DNA from 2 places in the Variovorax sp. dw_954 genome. Region 2 is predicted to be linked to the other one. Evidence: riboswitches for the same ligand, from Rfam matches in the RefSeq annotation. Region 2 holds a riboswitch; the other holds the start of a gene.
The links. Region 2 has a riboswitch for thiamine pyrophosphate ahead of HB681_RS33475 (cytosine permease). Riboswitches for the same ligand answer to the same signal wherever they lie in the genome.
Positions count from the first base shown of each region.

Region 1: another riboswitch for thiamine pyrophosphate. It lies ahead of thiC (phosphomethylpyrimidine synthase ThiC); the one in region 2 lies ahead of HB681_RS33475 (cytosine permease).

Region 1 covers NZ_JAAVVD010000017.1:142,223-148,830, reverse strand. The annotation lists gene HB681_RS24275 (FAD-dependent oxidoreductase) at 1-165, shown strand, start outside; gene HB681_RS24270 (DUF1365 domain-containing protein) at 324-1,169, shown strand; partial or broken gene HB681_RS24265 (cyclopropane-fatty-acyl-phospholipid synthase family protein) at 1,166-2,338, shown strand; TPP riboswitch at 2,507-2,615, shown strand; gene thiC (phosphomethylpyrimidine synthase ThiC) at 2,691-4,586, shown strand; gene HB681_RS24255 (glutathione S-transferase family protein) at 4,726-5,403, shown strand; gene HB681_RS24250 (CinA family protein) at 5,412-5,921, shown strand; gene HB681_RS24245 (hypothetical protein) at 6,076-6,608, shown strand, end outside.
Region 2 covers NZ_JAAVVD010000033.1:48,405-55,012, reverse strand. The annotation lists gene HB681_RS33500 (phosphoadenylyl-sulfate reductase) at 1-737, shown strand, start outside; gene cysD (sulfate adenylyltransferase subunit CysD) at 884-1,837, shown strand; gene HB681_RS33490 (GTP-binding protein) at 1,839-3,179, shown strand; gene fdxA (ferredoxin FdxA) at 3,220-3,549, shown strand; gene HB681_RS33480 (NAD(P)/FAD-dependent oxidoreductase) at 3,696-4,709, shown strand; TPP riboswitch at 4,746-4,850, shown strand; gene HB681_RS33475 (cytosine permease) at 4,922-6,253, shown strand; gene thiD (bifunctional hydroxymethylpyrimidine kinase/phosphomethylpyrimidine kinase) at 6,213-6,608, opposite strand, start outside.

The DNA.
Region 1 (6,608 bases), on a different contig from region 2:
CGGACATGGTTCTGCGGCGCCTACTTCGGCGCGGGCTTCCATGAGGACGGGCTGCAGGCCGGGCTTGCCGTTGCGGAAGCGCTGGGCGGCGTGCGCCGGCCCTGGACCGTGGCGAACGAATCCGGCCGCATCCGATTGGGCATCCGATCCGTATCGACTACATGACAGTTCCTCAACCACGCAGCGTGCTGCCCGCAATGCGGGAACCCGGCCAGTCGCGCGAAGCCCCTTCGCGGGCACCCGCGGAACCGGCTTTGCCGGGCCGCCGGGTGCGCCCCCTTGAGGGGGCTGAGGGCCGCGGCTCCAAGCCTGCCCGCGCAGGCTTGGACGGCCCGCAAGAGCAGCCGCATCTGGCGGCCGCCCGGGCGCCGCAGGCGCATTCGGGGGGGAGCTTGTACGTCGGCACGGTGATGCACCAGCGGTCGCGGCCTGCGCGCCATCGTTTGCGCTACCGCGTGTTCTCGCTGCTGATCGATGTCGACGAGCTTGGGGCGCTCGCGCAGCGACTGCGGCTGTTTTCGCTCAACCGCTTCAACCTGTTCAGCCTGCACGAGCGCGACTACGGCACCGGCGACGGCCACGGGCTGCGGGCCCATGTGGAGCGGCAACTGGTCGCGGCCAATCTGTGCCCCGGCGGCCCGATCCGCCTGCTGACCATGCCGCGCATCCTCGGCTACGCATTCAACCCCCTCAGCGTGTACTTCTGCCACCACCCCGAAGGCGGCCTGCAGGCCATCCTCTACGAGGTCAACAACACCTTTGGCGAAAGGCACAGCTACTTCGTCGCGGTGGACGAATCCCGGCGTGACGACAGGCAGATCAGGCAGCGCTGCGACAAGCAGTTCCACGTCTCGCCCTTCCTTCCGATGCAGATGGCCTACGGCTTCTGCATCGAGCCGCCGCATGCCGACAGGGAGGGCCTGCGCGTCGAAGTGACGGTCGAGGATGCGCAGGGTGTGGTGCTCACCGCCCGCTTCGACGCCCGCCGGCGCGCGCTGAGCGATACGGCGCTGGCACTCGTCTTCTTCTCTCATCCACTTCTCACGCTCAAGGTCATGGCAGCAATTCACTGGGAGGCATTGCGCCTCTGGTTCAAGGGTGTGCGTCCGCATCGACATCCGCCCGCTCCGGCGCGTGCGGTGACCATCGTCGAGCCGGTGGAACGATGAGTGCGTCTTCGTCATCCTCGGGCAGCCGTCATCGGCCAGTTCGTCCGCACGGGTGGGTGGGCGCAACGCTCTCGGCCTGGGCCGGCTGGCCGCTCCGGCGACTGTTGCTGAGCCTGCTGCAAAGGCTGTCGATCGGCACGCTGACGGTGGAACTGCCGGGCGGCGAACGCATCGAAGGCCGCGGTGCGGGCCCGGGGCCGCAGGCCTCGATCTCGCTGCATCGCTGGCGCCCTCTCTGGCGCTTGCTGCTGCGCGGCGACATCGGGCTGGCGGAGTCCTATCGCGACGGGGACTGGTCGAGCCCGGACCTGCCGGCGTTGCTGGACCTGGGCCTGCGCAACGAAGCGGGCTGGGGCCGCGCGCTCGATGCCTCCTGGCCGGCGCGCTGGCTCGGGCGGCTGCTGCACTTCGGCAATGCCAACACACGCCGCGGGAGCCGGCAGAACATCGCGTTTCACTACGACCTCGGCAATGCGTTCTACGCGCTGTGGCTCGATCCGGAGCTGATCTATTCGAGCGCCCTCTACGCGCAGGGCGACGAATCGCTGGAGCAGGCGCAGGCCCTCAAGCTCGCGCGCATCGTCGGGTTGCTCGACCTGGAAGAGAACGCGAAGGTGCTGGAGATCGGCTGCGGATGGGGTGCGCTGGCCCTCGCGCTTGCGCGCCGGCCGGGCGTCCAGGTCACCGGCTTGACGCTGTCCGCGCAGCAGCTGACCCACGCACGGCGGCGGGCAAGCGAGCTGGGGCTGGAGGCATGGGTCGACTTGCGGCTGCAGGACTATCGCGACGTGGAGGGCCAGTACGACCGCATCGTTTCCATCGAGATGCTCGAAGCGGTGGGCGAGCGCTACTGGCCGCGCTACTTCGAGACGCTGCGGCAGCGCCTGCGCCCCGGCGGCACGGCAGTCGTGCAGGTCATCACGATCGCGGACGAACACTTCGACCGCTATCGCAGCCAAGCCGATTTCATCCAGCACTTCATCTTCCCCGGCGGCATGCTGCCGTCCTTCGCCGCGATGCAGTCGCAAGCCCGGCGCGCAGGCCTGAGCCTGCGGAAGGACCTTTGCTTTGGCGAGAGCTATGCAAGCACGCTGGCCGAATGGCGGCACCGCTTCCTGCAGGCCTGGCCGCAGGTCGCGGCGCTCGGCTTCGACGCCTCGTTCCGGCGGCTCTGGGAGTACTACCTGTGCTATTGCGAAGCCGGCTTTCGCTCAGGGCGGGTGGACGTGGGGCTCTACACCCTTGCCCATGCCGAGCAGCCGCCGATTGAGCCCTCACTTCCTGACACAACTCCGCGCGCATCTGTCAGGGTTCGGCGAGCAGGCAGGCCTAGAATCCGCCCCGCTCCGGGGTACACGCATCAGCGTGCTGAGATGGTCGTCAGGCGACCGAACCCGCGAACTTGAACCGGTTAGTACCGGCGGAAGAAGAGCTGCAGTTCCCCAGGATTCCACAGGCCGTCAGGGCCGGGGGTCCGTCGAGCGATCGCGGAGCACCCCTCATCAACCTGGAGTGCCCCACATGAATGCAGTCGACAAGTTTGCCTCGTTGCTCACACTGACGCGCGAGCCCTTCCCCGCTTCCACCAAGTCCACCATCACCGGCAGCCGGCCCGACCTGCGCGTGCCTGTGCGCGACGTGGCGCTGACCAATGGCGAGCGCGTGTCGCTCTACGACACCTCGGGGCCGTACACCGATGCCGCCGTCGACATCGACGTGCGACGCGGCCTGCCCGACGTGCGCGCCGCATGGATCGCCGAGCGCGGCGACACCGAGCGCTACGAAGGCCGCCTGCGCGCGGCGCTCGACGACGGCGTGAAGCATGAGGAACGCATGTCCGACAAGGAGGGCGAGCGCATCGCGCAACTGCGCGCCGAAGCCTCCGCCCTGCAACGAACGCCGCGCCGCGCGCGCAGCGGCGCCAACGTCACGCAGATGCACTACGCCCGCCGCGGCATCGTCACGCCCGAGATGGAATACGTGGCCTTGCGCGAGAACGGCAAGCGCGAGTGGATGGCCGAATACCTCGACAACGACGAGCGCGCCAAGCGCGTGGCCGGCAATCCGATGGGTGCGCGCATCCCGCAGATCATCACGCCCGAGTTTGTGCGCGACGAGGTGGCGCGCGGCCGCGCGATCATCCCGGCCAACATCAACCATCCCGAGGTCGAACCGATGGCGATCGGGCGCAACTTCAGGGTAAAGATCAACGCCAACATCGGCAACTCGGCCGTCACGTCGAGCATCGAGGAAGAGGTCGAGAAGCTGGTCTGGGCGATCCGCTGGGGCGCGGACAACGTGATGGATCTTTCCACCGGCAAGAACATCCACACCACGCGCGACTGGATCGTGCGCAACTCGCCGGTGCCCATCGGCACGGTGCCGATCTACCAGGCGCTGGAGAAGGTCGGCGGCGTGGCGGAAGACCTCACCTGGGAGATCTACCGCGACACGCTGATCGAGCAGGCAGAGCAGGGCATCGACTACTTCACCATCCACGCCGGCCTGCGCCTGCCCTTCATCCACCTGACGGCGAACCGCATGACCGGCATCGTCTCGCGCGGCGGATCGATCATGGCCAAGTGGTGCATCGCCCATCACAAGGAGAGCTTCCTCTACACGCACTTCGAGGACATCTGCGACATCATGAAGGCCTACGACGTGAGCTTCTCGCTCGGCGACGGCCTGCGCCCCGGCTCGGGCGCCGATGCGAACGACGAGGCCCAGTTCGCCGAACTGCGCACGCTCGGCGAACTCACGAAGGTGGCATGGAAGCACGACGTGCAGACCATGATCGAGGGCCCCGGCCACGTGCCGATGCACATGATCCAGGCCAACATGGACGAGCAGTTGAAGACCTGCCACGAGGCGCCGTTCTACACGCTCGGCCCGCTGACCATCGACATCGCGCCGGGCTACGACCACATCGCCAGCGCGATCGGCGCCGCGATGATCGGCTGGGCCGGCACCGCGATGCTGTGCTACGTCACGCCGAAAGAACACCTGGGCCTGCCGGACCGCGACGACGTGAAGCAGGGGATCATCGCGTACAAGATCGCCGCGCACGCGGCCGACGTGGCAAAGGGCCACCCCGGTGCGCGCTCGCGCGACGATGCGTTGAGCAAGGCGCGCTTCGAGTTCCGCTGGCAGGACCAGTTCAACCTCGGCCTCGACCCGGACACCGCGCGCGATTTCCACGACGAGACGCTGCCGAAGGACGCGAGCAAGACGGCGCACTTCTGCTCGATGTGCGGACCGAAGTTCTGCTCGATGAAGATCACGCAGGAGGTGCGCGAGTACGCCGCGGCGAAGGGGCTGGCAGAGGATGCGGCGCTCGCGCAGGGCATGAGCGCCAAGTCGGCCGAGTTCAAGGCCGGCGGCGGCGAGTTCTACATCCCGCTACAGCCTGCGGCTTGAGCGGCGGCCGTTGACGGAGCGCGACTTGCGTCGACTCGCTGCGACTTGCAGGTCGCCCCCGGAATTCGCGGGTTTGCACGGGTCTGCAGGGCACGCCCGCGTCTGGACTGCGGACGATGCCGGCCCGTAGACTTCTCCGATGATCGTTCTCCACCACTGCATGAGCGCCCGCTCCTTCCGCCCGCTCTGGACCCTCGAGGAACTCGGCGTGCCCTATGAATTGCGCATGCTGCCCTTTCCGCCGCGCGTGTTTGCCAAGGAGTACCTCGCCCTCAATCCTCTGGGGACGATTCCGCTGCTGGAAGACGGCGCCACCCGCATGACCGAGTCGGCCGCGATATGCCAGTACCTCTCGGTGCGCTGCGATCCCGACAACCGCACCGGCATGCAGGTGCGCCCCGACGAGCCGGCCTACGGCGCATGGCTCAACTGGCTGCATCACGGCGAGGCGACGCTGACCTTTCCGCAGACCATCGTGCTGCGCTACCGCTACTTCGAGTCGCCCGAGCGCAAGCTGCCGCAGGCGGCGGAGGACTATGCCAAGTGGTTCCTGTCGCGCCTGCGCGGGATCGAGGCGGCGCTGGAGGGCAACGAATGGCTTTGCGCGGGCCGCTTCACCGCCGCCGACGTGTCGGTGGGCTATGCGTTGCTGCTCGGCAACCAGATCCATCTCGCGAAGCAGTTCCCGCCGAACGTGGCAGCGTATTGGGAGCGGCTGCAGCAACGCGAGGGCTACAAGCGCGCGATGGTCGCGCAGCAGGAGGCAGCGGTGGCGCAGGGCGTCGCGACGAATGCCTCGGCGGCACTGCAGGACTGACATCGCCCATGTCGACCCACGATAGCCTTCCGGCGCTGGCGGACCTGGCTGCGCGCGTCGGTGCCACGCTGCGCGAACGGGGCCAGCGGGTGGCCGTGGCCGAGTCGTCCGCGGGCGGACTGGTGTCGGCGGCGCTGCTGGCCGTGCCGGGCGCGTCGGCCTACTTCCTTGGCGGCGCGGTCGTCTACTCGCGGCGCGCCGGCCGCAACATGCTCGGCGTGACCGCGGAGGACATGGCCGGCATGCGCGCCGAGACCGAGCCCTATGCCACCTTCATCGCCGGCCGCATGCGCGACCGGCTGCATGCGACCTGGGGCATCGCCGAGAGCGGCGCAGCCGGCCCGATGGGCAGCCCCTACGGCGATGCGCCGGGGCATGTGTGCGTCGCAGTCGTCGGCGAAGCCTCGTCGCGCGTGCGAACCATCGAGACCGGCGACACGAATCGTGCAGCCAACATGGATGTGTTCGCGCGCCAGCTGCTCGCGCTGTTCGACGAAGTGCTGCAATCGTCGGGCTGATACGACTTCGCGATCAAACGCATAACTGCGTTGGATCGCCTTGCCGTGCTGCAGCACTGTCTGCGGCGCAAGTCAGCTTCCTTCAAGCATTGCGAACGTAAGGTGCGGCCTCCCGACACACTGCGGGCCAGCGCACGGCCCGACCGTCCGCTGCATGCCGTCCGCCCAGATCACCACAGTCTCCAGACCCGAACCCACGCCCGTGCAGAAGGGCATGGTGCTCGCCTGCGCGTTGCTGTTCATCGCCGGCCTGGTCTATGCCAGCAAGCTGCCACCCTTCCTGCCGGATGAATTCCTGCTGGCGCTGGCCTGGAAGTATTCGGCGCTGCTGTCGATACCGCTGGCCTACCTGCTGCTGCACGCCAACCGGGATAGGCACATGCCGAAGGGGCCGTACCTGGTGATCCTTCCGTTCGTCCTCTACTTCGGACTGGCGCAGTTCGTGCTGTTCGTGCCCGACCTCCTCGCGGGCTTCACCAGCGGGCCGGGGGCGAGCAGGATCGTGTCGGTGTCGCAAGTGCAGGAGAACAGCACGATCTGCGGCAAGCAGGCGCACATCGAGGTGGCCGGCTATTCACCGGTGTCCTTCGACCTCTGCGTGTCGCAGGCGCTTGCGCAGACGCTGCTGGCGGGCGACAAGCTGCTGCTCGAAGGCAAGGCCGGGCTGGGCGGCCTGCTCGTGCTGCG
Region 2 (6,608 bases):
GCGCCGCCCGCGACTACGCGCCCATCACCCAGGCCTCCAGCCTGGGCGCCGAGGACATGGTGGTCACCGACCTGCTGCAGCGCCATCACGTGCAGTCGTCCATCTTCGTGCTCGAAACAGGCAAGCTGCACGCCGAGACGCTGGCGCTGATCGAACGGCTCGAAGCGCACTACGCCCGCGACGTCGAGCGCTACCACCCCGACCCCGCTGCCGCGGCCGCCTTCGTCGCCGAGAACGGCGAAGAGGCGATGTACCGCAGCCTCGGCCTGCGCAAGAGCTGCTGCGACATCCGCAAGATGGAGCCGCTGGAGCGCGCCCTGACGGGCAAGCGCGCCTGGATCACCGGCCTGCGCCGCGAACAGTCGGGCGCGCGTTCGGAAGTCGAGTTCATCGAGCATTCGCAGGTCACCGACAAGAACGGTGTCGAAAGCACCCGTAGCAAGGTCAACCCGCTTGCCCGCTGGACCTGGGGCGACGTGTGGCACTACATCGCCACGAACAAGGTGCCCTACAACCCGCTGCATGACCAGTTCTTTCCCAGCATCGGCTGCGCGCCCTGCACGCGCGCCGTGACGCTGGGCGAGGACTTCCGCTCCGGCCGCTGGTGGTGGGAGCAGGAAAGCGCCAAGGAATGCGGCCTGCACGTCGCCGCCGACGGCACGCACGAGGGCGAGGAGCCCGCCGCGTTCGAACCGCTGTCAGCCGTGTCGGTCATCCCGATCCGAGCAATTGAATGAATACCGGATACGGACAGCCGAACGCAGAACGAAGACAAACACGCAAAGGTCGCAAAAAGAAATGAATCAATTTTTTGGTTTTCCCTTCCGCGACCTCTGCGAAACCTTTGCGACTTCTGCGTTCGGCTGCCCGAATTAAAGACCCCATGAACGCCCGTACCGATACCGAACTGCTGCTGCCCTCGATGCACTCCCCTGCGCGCCTGTCCAACACGCACCTCGACGCGCTCGAGGAAGAAACCATCTTCATCCTGCGCGAAGTCGCTGCCGCCTTCGAACGGCCGACGCTGCTGTTCTCAGGCGGCAAGGACTCGCTGGTGCTGCTGAAGTGCGCCGAGAAGGCCTTCGGCGCCGGACGCATTCCCTACCCGCTGCTGATGATCGACACCGGCCACAACTTCCCCGAAGTGACCGACTACCGCGACCAGCGCGCCAAGGAACTGGGCGCCGAACTGATCGTGCGCAGCGTCGAGGATTCGATGGCACGCGGCACCGTGCGCCTGGCGCACCCTGGCGAGTCACGCAATGCGCACCAGTCGGTGACGTTGCTCGAGGCGATCGAGGAATTCCGTTTCGACGCCCTCATCGGCGGCGCCCGTCGCGACGAGGAAAAGGCGCGCGCGAAGGAGCGCATCTTTTCGCATCGCGACTCCTTCGGCCAATGGCAGCCAAAGGACCAGCGCCCCGAACTCTGGACGTTGTTCAACACGCGCCTTGCTCCGGGCGAACACTTCCGCGTGTTCCCGATCTCGAACTGGACCGAACTCGACGTCTGGCAATACATCGAGCGCGAACATGTCGGCCTGCCGTCGATCTACTACACGCACAAGCGCGAGGTGGTCGAGCGCCGCGGCCTGCTGGTACCGGTGACCGGCCTCACGCCGGCGCGCGACGGCGAAACCATTCAAGTGCGCGACGTGCGTTTCCGCACCGTCGGCGACATCACCACCACCTGCCCGGTCGAAAGCCTGGCCTCCGATGCCGGCGACGTGGTGATCGAGACGCTGAGCGTGGATGTCAGCGAACGCGGCGCGACGCGGATGGACGACATGACCTCCGAGGCTTCGATGGAGAAGCGCAAGAAAGACGGATATTTCTGAGATGACTACGAATGTTTTGAACGTCCCGGCCGAAGTGCATGGTCACGGCGACACCGGCACCGCCCTGCGCTTCATCACCTGCGGCAGCGTCGACGACGGCAAGAGCACGCTCATCGGCCGCCTGCTGGTCGACAGCAAGACCGTCCTGCAGGACCAGCTTGCCGGCGTGCAGCGCGGCGGCGAAACCGACCTGGCCCTGCTCACCGACGGCCTCTCCGCCGAACGCGAGCAAGGCATCACCATCGACGTCGCCTACCGCTACTTCTCGACCGCCAAGCGCAAGTTCATCATCGGCGACGCGCCGGGCCATGAGCAGTACACGCGCAACATGGTCACCGCCGCCTCGGCCGCGGACGCCGCCGTGGTGCTGGTCGATGCCACCAAGTTGCCGTGGGCCGGCGAAGTGCCCGACGGCGAGATCGTCGTGCAGGACCTCCTGCCGCAAACCCGCCGCCACACCCTGCTGTGCAACCTGTTGCGCGTGCAGTCCATCGTGTTCGCCGTCAACAAGCTCGATGCGATGGACGATGCCGAAGTCGCCTTCGAGCGCATCTCGACCGCGCTCAACGCCTTCGCCGAAGCGGCCAATGTGCAGGTCGCAGCCATCGTGCCGATCTCCGCGCTCAAGGGCTGGAACGTGGCCTCGCGCCATGCGGACTGGTGCAACTACGAAGGCCCGAGCCTGCTCGAATTGCTCGAACAACTGCCGGTGACCGAGAAGGACGAGGCGGTGCCTTTCGCCTTCCCGGTGCAATGGGTCGAGAAGTTCTCCTCGTCTGCCGACACCTCGCAAGGGCGCCGCGTCTTCTGGGGCCGCGTCGCCAGCGGACATGTCGAGCCGGGCCAGCGCGTGACGGTCCTGCCGAGCAAGCAGACCGCCACCGTCGCGCAAGTGCTCAACCACGTGCGCCAGCCGCACGCCGTGCATGCGGGTCACAGCGCCGGCATCGTGTTGGACCGCGAACTCGACGTGTCGCGCGGCGACTGGCTGCTGGAGCCCGAGGCCTTCGAGCCGGTGCGCGAGATCACCGCGACCATCGCATGGCTCGACGACGAGCCGCTGGTGGCGGGCCGCGTGTACTGGGCGCTGCAGGGTCATCGCTGGGTCAAGGCCAAGGTTGCGCGCATCATCGACCGCGTGAACATCACGACACTTGGCTCCGAGCCCGCCACGCAACTGGAAGCCAATTCGATCGGTGACGTGGTGCTGTCACTGCAGCAGCCGCTGGCCGTCCTGCCCTTCGCGAAATCGCGCGCACTCGGCTCGCTGGTGCTGGTCGACACCGCGACCCATAAGACTTCCGCGGCCGTGCTCGTGCAGCCTTCTGTCACAAACAACTAAAATCGCGGGTTTCCCCGATCACCAGCTTCAGCAAAAGAACATGACCCACGTCGTCTCCGAATCCTGCATCCGTTGCAAATACACCGACTGTGTGGACGTGTGCCCCGTGGACTGCTTCCGCGAAGGCCCCAACATGCTGGTGATCGACCCCGACGAATGCATCGACTGCGCCGTCTGCATTCCGGAGTGCCCCGTCAACGCGATCTACGCCGAGGAAGACCTCCCCGCGAACCAGATCGCCTTCATCAAGCTCAACGCCGAACTCTCGCTGGCCGACGGCTGGAAGAGCATCACCAAGCGCAAGCCCGCGCTGCCCGATGCCGAGGAGTGGAAGGACGTGACGGACAAGGTGGGCGAGCTCGTTCGCTGAGGCCGTCGAATACGGACAGCCGAACGCAGAAGTCGCAAAGGTCTCGCAGAAGTCGCAAAAAATTCAGAAGAAAATTCTTGATGTCTTCTTTTGCGACCTTTGCGATCCTTTGCGACTTCTGCGTTCGGTAGTCCGTATTTCTCTTGATGCACGCCCCCATTGAAACCGACGCGCTGATCATCGGCGCAGGCCCGGTCGGGCTGTTCCAGGCGTTCCAGCTCGGGCTGCTCGAAATCTCCTGCCACATCATCGACGCGCTGCCCCGTGCGGGCGGCCAATGCGTCGAGCTGTACGGCGACAAGCCCATCTACGACATTCCCGGCACACCGCGCACCACCGGGCGCGGGCTGGTCGATTCGCTGCTCGAACAGATCGCGCCGTTCAAGCCGACGTTCCACTACGGCGAGCAGGTCGCGACGCTGGAGCGCCAACCGGATGGCCGCCTGCTGCTGGGCACTTCGGCTGGCACGTCATTCCTGGCCAGGACAGTCTTCATCGCGGCAGGCGTAGGTGCCTTCGTGCCGCGCCGCATGACCGTCGAAGGTATCTCGCGCTTCGAGGGCACCAGGCTTTTCTACCACCCCGACGCGCTCGAACGCTTCGCCGGCCAGGACGTCGTCGTGCACGGTGGCGACGATGCCGCGCTCGAAACCGCACTGGCGCTCGCCGGCCAGGCGAACGAGGTCACGCTGCTGTTCCGCCGCGACGCCTTCAATGCCGAAGACTCCCTGGTGGCGCGGTTCCGCGAGGCCGTGTCGGCAGGCGCGGTGAAGCTCCTTATCGGCCAGCCAACCGGATTCGACGGCGCACGGGTGCAGGTTGCGACGCCCGACGCGCAGACCGTCGATCTCCCCATCGACGCCTTGATCGCCTGCCTGGGCATCTCCCCCCGCCTCGGCCCCATCGCCGATTGGGGCCTCGCGCTGGAACGCAAACAGGTCCCCGTCGACACCGAGCGCTTCGAGACCCGCGAGCGCGGCGTGTTCGCCGTCGGGGACGTCAACACCTATCCCGGCAAGAAGAAGCTCATCGTCTGCGGCTTCCACGAGGCCACGCTCGCCGCCTGGGCCGCCACGGCCGTCGTCTTCCCGGGCAAGTCGATCCCGCTCCAATACACCACGACCAGCACGCGGTTGCACACGCTGCTCGGCGTCGGCTGAAATACTACAATCCGACGAGTTGCGCACATCGCTGCGCAGCCACGCTAGGGGTGCCGGCCGTTTCACCAGACGGTTGGCTGAGAGAGTCCCTTTGAACCTGATTGAGGTAATCCTCGCGCAGGGAAGCTGGTCCGGCGGCCTCCACGTTGTCTCGCGTGCACCCATGGCCATCGAACCGCAACCTGCCAATCACTTTGCAATGGAGCAAATGGATGGCACAGCCTTCTGACAATTCATCCGGCCGCAACGAGGCGCTCACGCCCCTGGCGGATTCCGCCCGCGTGTTCCGCTGGCACGACCACGCATCGCTCTGGTTCAGCCTCGGCGTCGGCTTGCTCGTGATGCAGGTCGGCGCGTACCTGGTGCCCGCCGTGGGCACGCAGGCGGCCGCCGTCGCGATCGTGCTCGGCTCCTGCGTCGGCGCCGGGCTGCTGGCCTGGACGGCGCGGCTCGGTTGCGAAAGCGGCCTGGCCAGTGCGGGCCTCATGCATGCGACCTATGGCAGCGCCTTTGCGCGGCTGCCGGTGCTGCTCAACATCGTGCAGCTCGTAGGCTGGACCACCTTCGAGATCGTCATCATGCGCGAGGGCACGCAGGCGATCGGCAAGCAGGCCTTCGGCCTTGCGCTCGACACCCCGCTGGGCACGCTGCTCACCACCCTGCTCTGGGGCGCGGTACTGCTGGCACTGCTGGCCGGCTCGATGGTCAAGCTGGTGCGGCGCTTCGTCAGCCGCTTCGGCCTGCCGCTGGTGGTGATTTCGCTGGTCTGGCTGACATGGCAGTTTGCCGGGCAGCTCAACGCCAAGGGCTTCGGCGCCTTCTGGTCCCGCGCGGGCGACGGCTCCATGGGCATGTTCAGTGCGCTTGACCTGGTGATCGCGATGCCGGTCTCGTGGCTGCCGCTGGTGGCCGACTATGCGCGGCATGGCAAACGCAGCACCGGCGGCCTGGGCAGCGCCTTCAGCGGCACCTGGATCGGCTACCTGGTGGCCAATGTCTGGTGCTATGCGCTCGGCGTCATGGTCGTGAGTTCAGCCGACACCGGCACCAGCCTGGTCACCGCACTTCTGCTTGCACAAGGCGGTCTTCTCGCGCTCGGGCTGATCCTCGTCGACGAGCTCGACAACGCCTACGGCGACGTCTACTCGGGCGCTGTTTCGACGCACAGCCTGCTGCCGCGCTGGAGCGTGAAGCAATGGGGCCTGCTGATCGGCGTGCTGTGCATCGGCCTCGCGCTGGTGCTGCCGATGCACGCGCTGGAACCCTTCCTGTTGCTGCTGAGTTCGGTGTTCGTGCCGCTCTATGGCGTGATCCTCGGGCGCCTGGGAACCGGGGCAGCGCCGTCCGGCGTCGGCACGCATCGCGTCGACTGGGGTGCCGCCGCCATCTGGATCCTCGGCATCGCCGTGTACCACTGCCTGGCCCAGTGGGCGCCGCAGTTCGGCTCGGCCCTGCCGACGCTGGTGCTGACCTTCGTGACCGCCTGGCTCAGCCGGGCATCGGCTACAGGCGGTGCATCGGCACTGGCGCAAAGCCGTGGTTGAGCGGACCGTGGCCTGCGCCGACCTTGATGTCGGCCCCGGCCGTCATCGCAGCGATCACGTAGGCACGTGCCTGCTGCACGGCCTCGGGCAACGCGTGGCCGAGCGCAAGGTGCGCCGCGATGGCCGACGACAGCGTGCAGCCGGTGCCATGCAGGTTCTGGCTCGCGATACGGGCCGACCCGAAGCGGCGCGGCGGGCTTCCGGCCTCCGCCAGCACGTCGACGATCTCCTCGCCCTTCAGGTGGCCTCCCTTCAGCAGCACCGCATGCGCGCCGAGCGCCAGCAGGTCGCTGGCCGCGCGATCGAGGCCATCGACGCCATCGATCTCGCGGCCGATCAACAGGGCGGCCTCGTC